DNA from 2 places in the Pseudomonas sp. L5B5 genome. Region 2 is predicted to be linked to the other one. Evidence: predicted binding sites of a transcription regulator. Region 2 holds the regulator's gene; the other holds the start of a gene.
What was found. Region 2 encodes sigma-54, which starts transcription at its own class of promoters, with help from an activator protein. Its sites were predicted from a motif close to ANTGGCATNNANNTTGCTNT; they were not measured.
Positions count from the first base shown of each region.

Region 1: LGQ10_RS09605 (CmpA/NrtA family ABC transporter substrate-binding protein) is a predicted target of sigma-54. The motif match lies at 4,748-4,767, and genes of this name have one in related genera.

Region 1 is NZ_CP084742.1:2,143,446-2,150,469, reverse strand. Features, by position in the region: gene LGQ10_RS09620 (bifunctional protein-serine/threonine kinase/phosphatase) at 1-1,387, opposite strand, end outside; gene LGQ10_RS09615 (nitrate/nitrite transporter) at 1,395-2,606, opposite strand; gene LGQ10_RS09610 (ANTAR domain-containing response regulator) at 2,840-3,415, opposite strand; gene LGQ10_RS09605 (CmpA/NrtA family ABC transporter substrate-binding protein) at 3,431-4,639, opposite strand; gene LGQ10_RS09600 (quinone-dependent dihydroorotate dehydrogenase) at 4,861-5,880, shown strand; gene rmf (ribosome modulation factor) at 6,018-6,233, opposite strand; gene rlmKL (bifunctional 23S rRNA (guanine(2069)-N(7))-methyltransferase RlmK/23S rRNA (guanine(2445)-N(2))-methyltransferase RlmL) at 6,778-7,024, shown strand, end outside.
Region 2 is NZ_CP084742.1:3,141,328-3,151,043, reverse strand. Features, by position in the region: gene LGQ10_RS14515 (class II fumarate hydratase) at 1-792, shown strand, start outside; gene LGQ10_RS14510 (hypothetical protein) at 820-1,269, shown strand; gene LGQ10_RS14505 (superoxide dismutase) at 1,271-1,882, shown strand; gene LGQ10_RS14500 (ZIP family metal transporter) at 1,917-2,810, shown strand; gene LGQ10_RS14495 (HPr family phosphocarrier protein) at 2,839-3,111, opposite strand; gene rapZ (RNase adapter RapZ) at 3,128-3,985, opposite strand; gene ptsN (PTS IIA-like nitrogen regulatory protein PtsN) at 3,988-4,452, opposite strand; gene hpf (ribosome hibernation-promoting factor, HPF/YfiA family) at 4,465-4,770, opposite strand; gene LGQ10_RS14475 (RNA polymerase factor sigma-54) at 4,929-6,422, opposite strand; gene lptB (LPS export ABC transporter ATP-binding protein) at 6,604-7,329, opposite strand; gene lptA (lipopolysaccharide transport periplasmic protein LptA) at 7,329-7,874, opposite strand; gene lptC (LPS export ABC transporter periplasmic protein LptC) at 7,861-8,433, opposite strand; gene LGQ10_RS14455 (KdsC family phosphatase) at 8,444-8,968, opposite strand; gene LGQ10_RS14450 (KpsF/GutQ family sugar-phosphate isomerase) at 8,969-9,716, opposite strand, start outside.

The DNA of each region.
Region 1 (7,024 bases), 1.0 Mb from region 2:
AGGCCTCGATCTCGCCATGGGGGTAGTGCCCGGTGAGCAGGTAGTACAGGCAGACACCCACGGCATACAGGTCCTGTCGAGGGTCGGGAGGCTCGCCGTCGAAGGCTTCCGGGGCGATGAAGCTCGGGGTGCCTGGCAGCAGGTGCTGCGGGTCCACCGTCAGCCCGGGACAGTAGGCCAGCCCAAAGTCCAGGATGCGCAGTTCGCCATCCTCACCCAGTAGCAGGTTCTCCGGCTTGAGGTCCCGGTGCACGATCTGCCGCCGGTGCAGCAAACCAGTCGCCCGCAGCAGGCGCTCGGCCAGGCCCTGCCACTGGTCCAGGGGCAGGGGGCCGTGCTGCTGGAACAGCTGTGCCAGGGTCCGCCCGGGATACTCGCGCATCAGGTAATACAGGTACTGGCGCGAGCTGCCACCGTGGACCTGGGGAAAGTGACGCCCGGCGACGCGGCGCAGCAGCCACTCCTCGGCCAACAAGGCCTGGCAAGCTGGTAGATCGTCGTGCAGGGCCGCAGGCAGGGTCTTGAGCAGCCAGGCCTGTTGTTGCTCGTCGCGAACGCGATACAGCAGCGATTGGCGGCTCTGGCCCAGCTGCGCCTCGACCTGCCAGCCCTCGAACGGCTGGCCTGGCTTCAGTGGCGGTGGCAGGGGCCATTGGCGCAGGTGCAGCAGGGCATCGCCAATGCTGCTCTCGCCCAGGGCATCGACCCTGACCAGCAGGGCGCTGGCGTTGTCCTGGCTGCCGGCCAGATGGGCAGCGCTGACCAGGGTCCGGGTGGCGCTCTGCGGGTCCGGCTGGTCACGCAGGATGGCCGCGATGGCGGTGTCGCCCAGAGTGGCCCAGACGCCGTCGCTGAGCAGCAGGAAGCTTTCGCCCTGGCGCAACTCGCCATCGAGGAAATCCAGCACCAGGTGCTGGTCCAGCCCCAGGGCCCGTTTGAGGACGTGCTGCATGCCCGGCTGCTCCCAGACATGGTCCTCGCTGATGCGCTGCAAACGCTGTTGATGCCAGCGATAGACCCGGCAGTCACCGACATGGGCCAGGGTGAAACGCTGGCCACGCAGCACCAGTGCACTGAGGGTGGTGAGCAGTGGTTGCCCCCCGCCGTTGGCCTGCAGCCAGCGGTTCTGGGCGCTCAACAGGCGCTCCAACGCCTCCGCCACGCCCCAGGTTTCCGGGGTGGCGTAATAGTCCAGGGCCAGCGCCTGCAAGCTGGAGCGGGCCGCCAGGCCGCCGTCGGCACATTGGCTGACGCCATCGGCAATGGCGAACAGCAGGCCCTTGCTCGCGGCCAGGTTCGGTTCCGGAGTCACCCGGCGCAGGGCATCCTGGTTTTCCGTGCGCGGGCCGGTGGCGGTAGCCTGGGCGTGGCTCAGTTGCAGGGCCATACTCGCCTCAGACCCGGGCTGCGGTCACGGCCGCCGAGCCCCAGGTGGTTCTCCAGCGACGCTTGACCCCGTGCAGGCCGAACCAGGCCAGCAACCCCAGGCTGGCGAACAACCACAGCGCCAGCTGGTAGCTGCCGGTGCTCTGCTTGATCGCCCCCATGCCCGCCGCCAGGGCAAAACCGCCAATGCCGCCGGCCATGCCGATCAACCCGGTCATCACGCCGATTTCTCGCCGGAAGCGTTGCGGCACCAGCTGGAAGACCGCGCCATTGCCCGCGCCCAGGCCGAGCATGGTGCAAACGAACAGTGCCAGGGCAGCGTACGAACTGGGCAGGTTGAAACCGACGGCGGTGATGCACAGCGCCGCCACGCTGTACATCGCAAGCAAGGTGCGGATGCCGCCGAAGCGGTCGGCCAGGGCGCCACCCAGGGGACGCATCAGGCTGCCGCCGAAGACGCAGGCCGCCGTGTAGTAGCCGGCGGTCACCGGGCTCAGTCCGTACTGGTCATTGAAGTAACCGGGCAAGGCGCTGGCCAGGCCGATGAAGCCGCCGAAAGTGACGCTGTAGAAGAACATGAACCACCAGCTGTCGCGGTCACCCAGGGCCTTGAAGTAATCGCCCATGGACTTGGCCCGGGGGCGATCGGGGGCGTTCTGCGCCAGCCAGGCGAACAGCACCAGGGTCACCAGCAGCGGGATCAGGGCAAAACCGAACACATTGCTCCAGCCGAAGGCTGCTGCCAGCGCCGGTGCAAGCAGTGCGGCGAACACCGTGCCGGAGTTGCCCGCGCCGGCGATGCCCATGGCCTTGCCCTGATGCTGCGGCGGATACCACTGCGACGCCAGGGGCAGGGCCACCGCGAAGGAGGCGCCGGCCATGCCCAGGAACACTCCCAGCAGCAAGGCCTGCTGATAGCTGTGGATACCCAGCTGCCAGGCGCCCAGCAGGGCCCCGATGACGATCACCTGGCCGATCAGGCCGGCCGTCTTGGGCGACAGGCGATCGGCCAGCAGGCCCATGATGAAGCGCAATACGGCGCCGGCCAGGATCGGCGTGGCCACCATCAAGCCGCGCTGCTGGGTGGTCAGTTGCAGGTCGCCGGCAATCTGCACTGCCAGCGGGCCCAGCAGGTACCAGACCATGAAGCTCAGGTCGAAATATAAAAAGGCCGCGAACAGGGTCGGGGTGTGGCCGGATTTCCAGAAGCTTGAATTCATCGCGCACCTCAGCTGACAGCAATCGGGGGAGGGGTCATGGGGCTTGCGGTGGGGCGACACGTCGGCCGCACCACCGGCCCCGTGCAGTGGGGCCAGAACGAAAAGACGCCGGCACCCGGTTCGCGAAGGGCGAGCAGGGTACGCGACGTCTTTGTCGTGGGTGGGGCAACCGCCGTTGGTTACCGATGCTTATCCGATAGCAAGAGCCGGGCCAATCGCCGCCAGGGCCGGGGTCAGCCCAGCAGTTCCTGCATGGCGATGATTTGCTCCGCCACCTGGATCAGCTTCTGCTGCCGGCTCATGGCCTGGCGGCGCATCAGGGTATAGGCCTGCTCCTCGCCGCAGTCCTTCATCTTCATCAGCAGGCCCTTGGCCAGTTCGATGCGCTTGCGCTCCGCCAGTTGCTGGTCCCGCGCCTGCAACTGGGCGCGCAGGGCCTGGTCGCTTTCGAAGCGGGCCATGGCGACGTCGAGGATTGGCTGCAGGCGCTGGACCTGGATGCCTTCGACGATATAGGCGCTGACCCCGGACTTGATTGCCTGGCGCATGACGCTCGGGTCGTGCTCGTCGGTGAACATCACGATGGGTCGAGGCTGGTCGCGGCTGACCAGGACCACTTGCTCCATGACATCGCGGCTGGGCGACTCGGTATCGATCAGGATTACATCGGGGCGCACCGTTTCGACGCGTCCGGGCAGGTCGATGGTCAGGCCGGACTCATCGATCACTTCGAAGCCCGCCTCACTGAGGGCCGCCTTGAGCCGCCCGACTTTTTTTGCGGTGTCATTGATCAACAGGATTCGCAGCATGTTCGCAGGCTCCGCTCAGCGCTGGGCAACCAGGGCAGGGGTGTCGTTCAGGGCGTGCAGGTGGAAGCTGCGGGCATAGGCGGCCGGTTGCGTGCCGTCCCAGACCTTGCCGTCGATCAGCTGGCTGCTGCGCATGTCCGGCCCGGTAGCGATCCCCAGGGCACTGGCCGCTTCGCGGTAAAGCTGTACTTGCTGGACCTGGCGCGCCACGGCCAGGTAGTCCGGGTCCTCGCGCAGCAGGCCCCAGCGGCGGAACTGGGTCATGAACCACATCCCGTCGGACAAGTAAGGCTGGTTCGCCGCGCCATGGTTGTGAAAGCGCAGGGCGTGGGGGTCCTGCCAGCGATTGCCCAGGCCGTCGGCGTAGTCGCCCAGCAGCCGGGGTTCGATGCAGGCCAGGGGAGCGTCGAGGTAATCGCTGGCACTGAGCAACTGTGCGGTGCCGCGACGGTTTTGCGGGCTTTGCTCGATGAAGCGGCTGGCTTCGAGGGTGGCCATCACCAGGGCGCGGGCCGTGTTGGGGTACTGCTCGACAAAGGTGCGGGTGCAGCCCAGGACCTTCTCCGGATGATCCGGCCAGATTGCCTGGCTGGTGGCCAGGGTGAAGCCCAGATCCTGCTGTACCGCGCTGGCGCTCCAGGGTTCACCGACGCAGAAGCCGTCGATGCGCCCGGCCTGCAGATGGGCAACCATCTGTGGTGGAGGTACCACGACGCTGTCGACGTCTGCCAATGGGTGGATACCCTGGCTGGCCAGCCAGTAGTAGAGCCATAGGGCATGGGTGCCGGTGGGGAAGGTCTGGGCGAAGGTCAGGCGCGCCCGGCTTTGGTGCACGTGGCGATCCAGTGCTTCAGGGCTGGTCACCTCGAGCGCTTGCAGCTCCCGGGACAGGTTGATGCTCTGGCCGTTCTGGTTCAGCCCCATGAGTATCGCCATGTCGCAGGGGGCTGTGCCGCCGATGCCCAGGTGCACCCCGTAGACCAGGCCGTACGGGCTGTGGGCAGCGTCCAGCTGGCCACTCACCAGCTTGTCCCGCAGGCTGGCCCAGGAACTCTGGCGCTTGAGGTTCAAGGTCAGGCCGTGGGGCTGGGCGAATCCCTGGGTGGCCGCGACCACCAGGGAGGCGCAATCGGTCAGGGCCATGAAGCCCAGGTCCAGCTCGGGCTTTTCCGGGGCATCGCTACCGTTGACCCAGGCCAGTGGCAGGCGGGGGTGTTCTGTCATGGGGGCACCTTGCTTGAAGTGGCCTAGCCGCGCCGGTAATGCCGGGCGCAGACCAGAGCATTGTCCTTCGACCCGGGCCGCCGTTGGCCGCGGGGGAATGGCACGGCAGGTGCAAGGCATGTGCCAGCGCTGGTCGGATTTGCCGATGCGCCTCGCTTGCAAGCCCCGGGCCCGGCTATAATCGGCGCCCCATTTCGCCGTCCACCGAGTCCATCGCGCCCATGTATACCCTGGCCCGCCAGCTGCTGTTCAAACTCTCCCCGGAAACTTCCCACGATCTGTCCCTGGACCTGATCGGCGCGGGCGGGCGTCTGGGGCTCAACGGCCTGCTGTGCAAGGCCCCGGCGCACAAGCCGGTGACCGTCATGGGCCTGGAGTTCGCCAACCCGGTGGGGCTGGCCGCGGGCCTGGACAAGAACGGCGCGGCCATCGACGGTTTCGCCCAGCTGGGTTTCGGTTTCGTCGAGATCGGCACCGTCACGCCGCGTCCGCAGCCGGGCAACCCCAAGCCCCGAATCTTCCGCCTGCCCGAGGCCGAAGGGATCATCAACCGCATGGGTTTCAACAACCTGGGGGTCGACAACCTGCTGGCACGGGTCGCCGCGTCCAAGTACAAGGGCGTGCTGGGGATCAACATCGGCAAGAACTTCGATACCCCGGTGGAGCGGGCCGTGGATGACTACCTGATCTGCCTGGACAAGGTCTACGCCCAGGCCAGCTACGTCACGGTCAACGTCAGCTCCCCCAACACCCCGGGCCTGCGCAGCCTGCAATTCGGCGAGTCGCTCAAGCAACTGCTGGCGGCCCTGGGCCGGCGCCAGCAGGAACTGACCGCGATCCACGGCAGGCGCGTGCCGCTGGCGATCAAGGTCGCTCCCGATATGACTGATGAAGAAACCGTGGAGGTGGCCCGGGCACTGCTCGAGGCCGGCATGGACGCGGTGATCGCCACCAATACCACCCTCAGTCGTGAAGGCGTCGAAGGCCTGGAACATTGTGACGAGGCCGGTGGCCTGTCCGGTGCACCGGTGCGGGAAAAGAGTACCCACACGGTCAAGGTCCTGGCCTCCGAACTGGCCGGCCGCCTGCCGATCATCGCGGTAGGCGGTATCACCGAAGGCCGGCATGCGGCCGAGAAGATCGCCGCCGGCGCCAGCCTGGTGCAGCTGTATTCGGGTTTCATCTACAAGGGCCCGGCGCTGATCCGCGAATCGGTGGATGCCATCGCGGCCATGGGCTGACAGGCAGGCGGACGTGTGCGACGGCCATAAAAAAGGGCTCCTCGAAGGAGCCCCTGGGCCGAAGCCCGCCGCCCGGATGGGGCGCGCGTGGTTAAGTCATCATCTATTCAAGTTTTAGGTGTCGGAATGTGCCCTGATCAGCCGACAGCGCGAAGTTCGTTGAGTCTGTGTATACCCGCAGTGCCTGTCATACCGTCCCAGTTGTCGCCGCGTCCTTCTCGCCAGCCGTTGATCCAGGCTTGGCGTACCGACGGTAGAGTAAATGGGCAAAGCTCACGGGACTTGCCATTAACGCCATACTGATATCCGCGTAAAAATGCTTTTTCCAACGGATCACGCTTTAGTCTTCTCATAGGGTGTTTCCCTCACTTGTTGACTGTATATGTCCCGTCGACCTTCATTGAGGTCGGGCAGAATGCTTCTGCCGTTGGTGCTCGCTGCCGGCGTCGCGAGCTTCGATGTTGGCGTCATTGCGTCGCCAACCTGTGTTGAGTTCTAACCAATAGGTCACAGCAAGTGAATGATCGTTTTGTCATAAGGACGTAACGATAGTGCTATCCAGGCCATAAGCCAGAGCGGTTCCTTCGCCGGTTCTGCCTGGCAAAGCCTGCTGTAACAAGCCTCTGACTAGATGATGAGGTTAATGCTTTAGTGAGAATGTCGAGCGGTTGCACTCAACTACTATTCGACGAAGGGTCGACTTATGTCATTTTGTTGCCCTGACTTTTCATCTGTCCCGGACTCCAAGCTTTTTTGTCCTGCAAGAAAGCCTGCTTGCCGGGGTGGGACGGCACGGTTTCGTGCCACACGAGCGCTCTTGAAGAAAAGCGCTTGACTAAAAACCGGGCGGACAATGCGTTGTCCGTTCACTTATTTGCCTAAGGCCCTGGTATTCCCATGTCGGATCGTTACGAACTCTTCCTCACTTGCCCCAAAGGCCTCGAAGGCCTGCTGATCGAGGAAGCCGTCGGGCTTGGCCTTGAGCAAGCGCGTGAACACACCTCCGCCGTACGCGGCATGGCCGACATGGAGACGGCCTATCGGCTGTGCCTGTGGTCGCGCCTGGCCAACCGGGTATTGCTGGTACTCAAGCGTTTCCCGATGAAGAGCGCCGACGACCTCTATCACGGCGTGCTGGACGTCG
Region 2 (9,716 bases):
GAGGGATGGGCACAGCAGCTCAAGGCCAACATCGCGCATTTGCAGGACCTGCTGCCAAGCCTGCAATCCCTGGCACAGGGAGGGACAGCGGTGGGGACCGGGATCAACGCGCATCCGGAGTTCGCCGCGCGATTCAGCCAGCAACTGAGCGAGCTGACCCAGGTGCAGTTCACCCCGGGCAAGAACCTGTTTGCCCTGATCGGCTCCCAGGATACGGCAGTGAGCGTCTCCGGCCAGCTCAAGGCTACAGCGGTGTCGCTGATGAAGATCGCCAACGACCTGCGCTGGATGAACTCCGGGCCCCTGGCCGGGCTGGGAGAGATTGAGCTGGAGGGCTTGCAGCCAGGGTCTTCGATCATGCCCGGCAAGGTCAATCCGGTGATCCCGGAAGCTACGGCGATGGTAGCGGCCCAGGTGATCGGCAACGACAGCGCCATCACCGTGGCCGGACAGTCGGGCAACTTCGAGCTCAACGTGATGCTGCCGATCATCGCCCAGAACCTGTTGAGCAGTATTGAATTGCTGGCCAACTCCAGCCGTCTGCTGGCGGACAAGGCCATCGCCAGCTTCAAGGTCAATGAAACAAAGCTCAAGGAAGCGCTCGCACGCAACCCGATCCTGGTCACCGCCCTGAACCCGATCATCGGTTACCAGAAGGCCGCGGAAATCGCCAAGACCGCCTACAAGCAAGGACGCCCGGTGATCGACGTGGCCCTTGAGCACACCGACCTGTCGCGCAGCCAACTGGAGATCTTGCTGGATCCGGAGAAGCTCACCGCAGGTGGCGTGTAATCCCCGTTACCGCTTTGGAGGCTCACCATGGAGCATTGGAAACGCACGATCGAGAGGGCCAATCGCCTGTTCATGCAGGACGAACTGGTAGATGCCCGCGAGTTCTACCTGCAGGCGCTGGCACTGGCCCAGGTGTTGTTCGAGCGCTGGCCTGATGCCGACGAAGCGGTGGCGGCCTGTGTCATTTCCCATCACAACCTGGCAGACCTGCACCTGCGCCTGAATCAGCCTGAGGAGAGCGCGGAGTATCTCTGTGCCATTCATCAGCGGTTGCTGCAGACCATGCAGAACAGCCGGTTGCCCCTGGCGCTGCGTGAAGCCGCCCTGCGCCAGAGCAGTAAGACCTACGTCGAGCTGCTCAATTTCATCGGAGAGCACGGTGAATACCCCCGTTCTCGCCGTTTGCTGGACAACAACGTCACGCGCCTGTCCCCGGACGGTCCGCTACCCGGTAACCCTTCTTACGGAGTGCACTGATATGTCCTTTACCTTGCCTGCCCTGCCTTATGCCTACGATGCCCTGGAACCGCATATCGATGCGCAGACCATGGAAATCCATTACACCAAGCACCACCAGACCTACATCAATAACCTCAATGCTGCGGTAGAAGGCACCGAGTGGGCCGGATGGGAAGTGGAAAAGCTGGTGTCCAGTGTCCAGCAGCTGCCGGAAAAGCTGCGGGCAGCGGTGATCAACCAGGGAGGCGGTCACGCCAACCACTCGTTGTTCTGGGCAGTGATGACGCCTGCCGGTGGAGGAAACCCCGATGGAGCCCTGGCTCAGGCCATTGATCGAGACCTGGGTGGTTTCGATAGTTTCAAGGAGGCGTTCACCAAGGCGGCATTGACCCGGTTCGGCAGCGGCTGGGCCTGGCTCAGCGTGACACCGGAGAAGAAACTGGTGGTGGAAAGCAGCGGTAACCAGGACAGCCCGCTGATGAACGGCAATACGCCGATCCTCGGCCTGGACGTGTGGGAGCACGCCTATTACCTGCGCTACCAGAACCGCCGGCCGGAATACATCAACGCCTTCTACAACGTCATCAACTGGCCAGAAGTCGCCCAGCGTTACCAGGCCGCGATGGCTTGATACCTCCCCATCAAAACAAGATCTAAGGCCAACTATGGGCACTGAAACACTGGCGATCAGCAGCGGACGATTGTTTCGTTATGCCTTCGGTTCGCTGTTGCTGTTGGCGGGCACGGCGTTGCTGGTGGCTCAAGGGTTGAGCTGGCTGAACCTGGAGCCGCGCCTGCTGCGCGCCTTGCAGGGTGGCTCGATCTGCGCACTGGGCACGGCACTGGGGGCGGTCCCGGTGCTGGTGATCCGGAGGATGCCGGTGGCGGTGAGCGACACCCTGCTGGGCTTTGGTGCCGGAGTGATGCTGGCGGCGACTGCGTTTTCGCTGATCGTCCCAGGCATCGCCGCAGCCCAGGACCTCGGCTTGTCTGCCTGGGGCTCCAGCAGTCTGATCTGCGCCGGCATCATGCTTGGGGCCTTTGGCCTGTTCCTGGTGGACCTCAAGGTGTCGAGGGGCAGCCCGGAGGTGCTGGTGGGCACGCCAGAGCATCCGGTAATTGCCCCGCGTATCTGGCTGTTCGTTTTCGCCATCATTGCCCATAACATTCCTGAAGGGATGGCAGTTGGGGTGTCGGCCGGAGGTGGCATGCCGGATGCGGACAGCCTGGCCATGGGCATTGCCCTGCAGGATGTGCCGGAAGGTCTGGTGATTGCTCTGGTGCTGGCGGGGGCGGGGATGTCGCGGGTCAAGGCATTCTTGATTGGTGCGGCGTCAGGCCTGGTGGAGCCGGTCTTTGCCTTGCTCTGTGCCTGGCTGGTGAGCCTGGCGCAGGTGCTGCTGCCCTTGGGCCTGGCCCTGGCGGCGGGGGCGATGCTGCTGGTAGTCACTCATGAAGTGATTCCGGAGTCGCGTCGCAATGGCCATGACAAGCTTGCCAGCCTCGGCCTGTGTATCGGCTTCTGCCTGATGATGGTGATGGACACGGCGCTCTCCTGAGTGCCGTATGGGCCTGGCCCTGGTGGGTTTACTCGCCTTCGTCGAAGTAGTTGTTGATCAGCGCTGCCAGTGCGTCCAGCGCTTCCTGCTCCTGTTCGCCTTCAGTCTTGAGATGGATCTTGGTGCCCTTGCCGGCGGCGAGCATCATCATGGCCATGATGCTCTTGCCGTCGACCATGGACTCCGGGGTTCTGCCGGCGCGGATCTGGCAGGGAAACTTGCCGGCTACGCCGACGAACTTGGCCGAGGCACGGGCGTGCAGGCCCAGTTTGTTGATGATCTCGATTTCCAGAGCTGGCATCGCGGGGTAGATCCTTTCAGCTAAGGTCGCGGTGGCGAACCTGGACGTTCTTCAGGGATTTTTGCAGGACCTGGCCCAGGCGCTCGGTCAGGTATACGGAGCGATGATGCCCGCCAGTGCAGCCGATGGCGATGGTCACGTAGGCGCGATTGCTGGCGGCAAAGCGTGGCAACCACTTGAGCAGGTAGCTGGAGATGTCTTGGAACATCTCTTCCACATCCGGTTGCGCAGCCAGGTATTCGGCCACGGGGGCGTCCAGCCCGGATTGGGCACGCAGTTCGGGCTTCCAGTACGGGTTTGGCAGGCAGCGCACGTCGAACACCAGGTCGGCGTCTACCGGCATGCCACGCTTGAAACCGAAGGACTCGACCAGGAAGGCGGTGCCCGGCTCTGGCTGGTTCAGCAGCCGCAGCTTGATGGTGTCCCGCAACTGGTACAGGTTGAGATTGGTGGTGTTGACCTTGAGGTCGGCCAAGTCGACGATCGGTCCCAGCAGTTGGGTCTCGTCGTGGATGGCCTCGGCCAGTGAACGGTTGGCGCTGCTCAGTGGATGGCGCCGCCGGGTTTCAGAGAAGCGCTTGAGCAGGGTTTCTTCATCGGCGTCCAGATACAGCACGTCACACTGGATGTGCCGGCTGCGAACTTCTTCCAGCAGCTCCGGAAAGCGCGAGAGGTGGCTGGGCAGGTTACGAGCGTCGATGGAAACCGCCACCAGTGGCTGTGCCAGCTCGGTGTGGATCAACGCGCGTTCAGCCAGTTCGGGCAGCAGCCCTGCAGGCAGGTTGTCGATGCAGTAGTAGCCGTGATCCTCGAGAACATCGAGGGCAGTGCTTTTGCCTGAGCCGGAGCGGCCGCTGACGATGATCAAGCGCATGGTTACTGACCGTTCTGTTCGTCCAGCACGACCTGGTACAAGGCTTCGTTGCTGGTGGCGCTGCGCAGCCGGTCACGCACTTCCTTGCGATCGAGCATGCTGGCAATCTGCCGGAGCAGTTCCAGGTGCGCATCGGTGGCGGCTTCCGGGACCAGCAGGACAAACAGCAGGTCCACCGGAGCGCCGTCGATGGCGTCGAAATCGATCGGAGCGTCCAGATGCATCAGCGCGCTGATGGGGGACTCGCAGCCCTTGAGGCGGCAGTGGGGAATGGCGATACCGTTGCCGAAACCGGTGGAGCCGAGTTTCTCGCGGGCGATAAGGCTCTCGAAGACATCCTGCATCTCCAGATCAGGCACTTCACGGCTGATCAGGTTGGCAATTTGTTCGAGGGCGCGTTTTTTACTGCCGCCCGGCACGTTCACCAGGGAACGGCCGGGGGTCAGGATGCTTTCAAGTCGGATCATGGGAGGGGAGTATCAGCGACCCGTGCCTTGGAGAAGGTGGAGTTGCTTTTCCTTATGCTTTTTCAGTTGGCGGTCAAGCTTGTCCGTGAGCAGGTCGATTGCGGCATACATATCGTCATGTTCTGCATTGGCTACGACCTCCCCACCGTGGATGTGCAGGGTCGCCTCGATTTTCTGCTTCAGCTTCTCGACGGCCATGGTGACCTGCACATTGGTAATCTTGTCGAAATGGCGCTCCAACCGGTCGAGTTTTTCGCCGATGTAGACGCGCAGAGGTTCAGTCACTTCAAGTTGGTGTCCACTGATGTTGACTTGCATACAGCTTCTCCTTCGTTGCCAGTGCATAACGCGGCAGGCCGTTTTGCCTGCCACCTAGACTGTGCCTGAAACCTGCTGTACATCGATCCGGCTACCGTGCCGGATCATCGCTTGGCAGATTTCAAACACACTCCGAAACGCTTTGGCCTGCCCGGCGGCTACATCAACCGCTTGCGTTCGCTGGAAGGCGCGATCCCAAGGGATTCGCGGTACTTGGCGACGGTCCGGCGGGCTACCTGAATGCCTTGTGCCTCCAGTAAACCAGCGATCTTGCTGTCACTCAACGGCTTTTTCTGATTTTCCGCAGCCACCAGTTTTTTGATGATTGCGCGGATCGCCGTGGACGAGCATTCACCGCCTTCGGAGGTGCTGACGTGGCTCGAGAAAAAGTATTTCAGTTCATATATGCCCCGTGGGGTATGCATGAATTTTTGCGTGGTCACCCGGGAAATCGTCGATTCATGCATGCCTACTGCCTCGGCAATGTCATGCAGGACCAAGGGCTTCATCGCTTCGTCGCCGTACTCGAGGAAACCGCGTTGATGCTCGACGATCTGGGTGGCGACCTTCATCAGGGTTTCATTGCGGCTCTGCAGGCTCTTGATGAACCAGCGGGCCTCCTGCAACTGGTTTCGCATGAAGGTGTTGTCGGCGCTGGTATCGGCGCGACGCACGAACCCGGCGTACTGGGCGTTGACCCGCAGGCGTGGCACGGATTCCTGGTTCAGCTCCACCAGCCAGCGTTCATTGTCCTTGCGCACGATGACGTCCGGGACTACGTATTCGGCTTCGCTGGACTCGATCTGTGAGCCTGGGCGTGGGTTGAGGCTCTGCACCAGTTCGATGACCTGGCGCAGTTCATCTTCCTTGAGCTTCATGCGACGCATCAGCTGGCTGTAGTCGCGGCCGCCCAGCAGGTCGATGTAGTCGTTGACCAGGCGCTGGGCCTCTGCCAGCCATGGTGTGCTCGGCGGCAACTGGCGCAGTTGCAGCAGCAGGCACTCGCCCAGGTTGCGGGCGCCGATGCCGGCCGGCTCGAATTGCTGGATGCGGTGCAGCACGGCTTCGACTTCGTCCAGTTCAATGTCCAGATCGGGGTCGAAGGCTTCGAGAACCTCTTCCAGGGTCTCGTCCAGGTAACCCTGGTTGTTGATGCAGTCGATCAGGGTCACTGCGATCAGGCGGTCGGTATCCGACATGGGAGCCAGGTTCAGTTGCCAGAGCAGGTGGCTCTGCAGGCTCTCGCCAGCCGAGGTGCGAGTGGTGAAGTCCCACTCGTCGTCATCGCTGCTGGGCAGGCTACTGGCGCTGGTCTGGTAAACGTCTTCCCAGGCTGTATCCACCGGCAGTTCGTTGGGAATGCGTTCGCTCCACTCGCCTTCCTCGAGGTTATCCACCGTCGGGGCGGTTTCCTGGTAGGAGGGTTCCTGGATCTCGGTGTTGGGTTTGGACTCGGTGTTGTCGGCCAGGGGGTCGCTGTTGTCGAAGTCGTCGCCTTCTTCCTGGCGTTCGAGCATCGGATTGGACTCCAGAGCCTCCTGGATTTCCTGTTGCAGGTCCAGGGTCGACAGTTGGAGCAGGCGGATGGCCTGTTGCAGCTGAGGTGTCATCGTCAGCTGCTGGCCCATTCTCAGGACTAGCGATGGTTTCATGGCAGGGGCTTAACACCTTAATTGCCGGCGCACATGCGCCATCCACTACAGGGCGCCGAAGCGCCAAACATAAGCAAATTATATGCCTGAAACTGAAGTGTTTGCCTAGAGCGCTGTAACAATAAAATTTGTAGGGTTTAACGTTCCCGACGCCCTGGCAATGGGCCCAACACCTCAGCCCTTACAGGCGGAACTCATGGCCCAGGTAGACTTCCTTGACCAGTTCGTTGGCCAGGATGGTCGCGGAATCGCCTTCGGCGATCAGTTGTCCGTCGTTGACGATGTAAGCGGTCTCGCAGATGTCCAGGGTCTCGCGGACGTTGTGGTCGGTGATCAGGACGCCGATCCCCTTGGCCTTGAGGTGGTGGATGATCTGCTTGATGTCGCCGACCGAGATCGGGTCCACGCCGGCGAAAGGTTCATCCAGCAGGATGAACTTGGGGGCAGTGGCCAGGGCGCGGGCGATTTCCACGCGGCGGCGCTCGCCACCGGACAGGCTCATGCCGAGGTTGTCGCGGATGTGGTTGATGTGGAACTCCTGCAACAGGCTTTCCAGCTCCTGGCGACGGCCGGCCTTGTCGAGTTCCTTGCGGGTCTCGAGGATGGCCATGATGTTGTCGGCCACCGACAGCTTGCGGAAGATCGAGGCTTCCTGGGGCAGGTAGCCGATGCCGGCGCGAGCACGGCCGTGCATGGGCTGGTGGCTGACATCGAGGTCGTCGATCAGGACCCGGCCCTGGTCGGCCTGGACCAGGCCGACGATCATGTAGAAGCAGGTGGTCTTGCCGGCACCGTTGGGGCCGAGCAGGCCGACGATCTGGCCGCTGTCGATGGACAGGCTGACATCACGCACGACCTGGCGGCTCTTGTAGCTCTTGGCCAGGTGCTGGGCTTTGAGAGTTGCCATTACTGCGCCTTTTGCTCGTCGGTTTTCTTTTTCGGCTGGATGACCATGTCGATCCGCGGACGTGGCGCGGTTACCGCGCTGCCGTTGGCGCGGCCGGCGTTGGCCACTTGCTTGACGGTGTCGTAGACGATCTTCTCGCCTTCGGTGGTGTTGCCGTCGTTGATCACCTTGGCCTTGTCGATCAGCACGATGCGATTTTGCTGGGCATGGTACTGGATGGTCACGGCATAGGCCTGGACCGGCTTCGGATCGGTCTGCTTCTGCAGTTGTTCGAAGTAGGCCAGGTTGCCCACCGAGGTCACCACGTCGATTTCACCGGTCTTGGCCCGGGTGATCGTCACGGTGTTGCCAGTGATCTTCATCGAACCCTGGGTGATGATCACGTCGCCCTTGTAGGTGGCCACGCCGTTCTTGTCATCAAGCTGGGCGTCATCGGCCTGGATGCGGATCGGCTGTTGGCTATCGTTCGGCAGAGCCCAGGCGCTCACGCTTCCCAGTGCTGCGCCCAGACTGAGCAAAATAGGGAGGGTTTTAACGAGCCTCATACTGTCCTCTTACGTTCGATAGCAGGTTCATCCTGCCGTCTTTCAAATACGCTTTCATTCCCTTGGCCGTGGTCACGCCATTGGCGCCGTCGATTCTAACGGCTTGCTCGGTCTGCGCATATTGCTTCTGCGGGAATACTGTCATGCGGCTGGTGGTGACCAGCAGGTTGCGATTTCTTTCGTCGGTGCGGGAAACCCGTACCGAGTCGATCAGTTCGACTTCGGTGCCATCCGGGTTGACCTCGCCGCGCTCGCTCTGGACGTGCCAGGGATAGGTAGTGCCGCGGTACATCTGCAGGTCCGGCTTGGTCAGCAGGGTCACTTCGCTGGCCTTGACATGCTCGACCTTGTCCGAAGTCATCTCGTATTGCTGCTTGCCGTCGGGCAGGTATTGCACGCTGCGTGCGTTGATCACGAAATAGTCGATGGCGCTTTCGTCAACCTGCACGACAGGCTTGTCGAGAAAACGCTCGGGGCTGATGTTCCAGTAGCCGACCGCCGCGAACAGCAGGGCGATGGTCCCGAAGATCAGGATGTTGCGAATCTTTTTGCTCAACATTGGCGGGACCCTATAGATAAGCAGCGTTGGCTGCTTCGAGGCGGTCCTGGGCTTGCAGGATCAGTTCGCAGAACTCGCGGGCGGCGCCTTCACCACCTCGCGTCGTGGTAATGCCATGGGCATGCTCGCGGACGAAGGGGGCTGCGTTGGCGACCGCCATGCCCAGTCCGACACGGCGGATCACCGGCAAGTCGGGCAGGTCGTCGCCCAGATAGGCGACCTGTTCATAGCTTAGGCCCAGTTGGGCAAGAAGCTCGTCCAGCACCACTAGTTTGTCCTCGCGGCCCTGGTACAGGTGGGGTATCCCCAGGTTCTTGGCCCGGCGCTCTACCACGGGGGTCTTGCGTCCGCTGATGATCGCCGTCTGTACTCCGGCGGCCATGAGCATCTTGATGCCCTGGCCATCCAGGGTGTTGAAGGTCTTGAACTCGCTGCCGTCCTCGAGGAAATACAGGCGCCCATCGGTCAGTACGCCGTCGACGTCGAAGACCGCCAGCTTGATGTGCTTGCCGCGTTGCAACAGATCGTCGTTCATTTACATCACTCCCGCACGCAGCAGGTCGGACAGGTTGAAGGCGCCGACCGGGCGGTCCTCGTCGTCCACCACGACCAAGGCGTTGATCCGGCTGTCTTCCATGATCTTCAAGGCTTCGGCCGCCAGCATCTCGGCACGTGCGGTCTTGCCGCGAAGGGTCATGACGTCATCGATGGTGGTGTGATGGATGTCGATGCTGCGATCCAGGGTGCGGCGCAGGTCGCCGTCGGTGAAGACTCCGGCCAGGCGCCCGTCGGCCTCGACAATGACCGTCATGCCCAGGCCCTTGCGGCTCATCTCCACCAGGGCGTCCTTGAGCAGGGTGCCGCGCTGGACTTGCGGCAGCTGTTCGCCGGCGTGCATGACGTTCTCGACTTTCAGCAGCAGGCGACGACCCAGCGCTCCCCCGGGATGGGAAAAGGCAAAGTCTTCCGCCGTGAAACCGCGGGCTTCCAGCAGGGCCACAGCCAGGGCATCGCCCATGACCAGGGCGGCGGTGGTCGAGGAGGTCGGCGCCAGGTTCAGTGGGCAGGCCTCCTGCTCGACATGCACGTTGAGATTGACGTCGGCGGCCTTGGCCAGTGGCGAGTCGGGGTTGCCGGTAATGCTGATCAGTTGGATGCCCAGGCGCTTGATCAGTGGCAGCAGGGTCACGATTTCATTGGTAGAGCCGGAGTTGGAGAGCGCCACGATCACGTCGTCACGGGTGATCATGCCCATGTCGCCATGACTGGCCTCCGCCGGATGG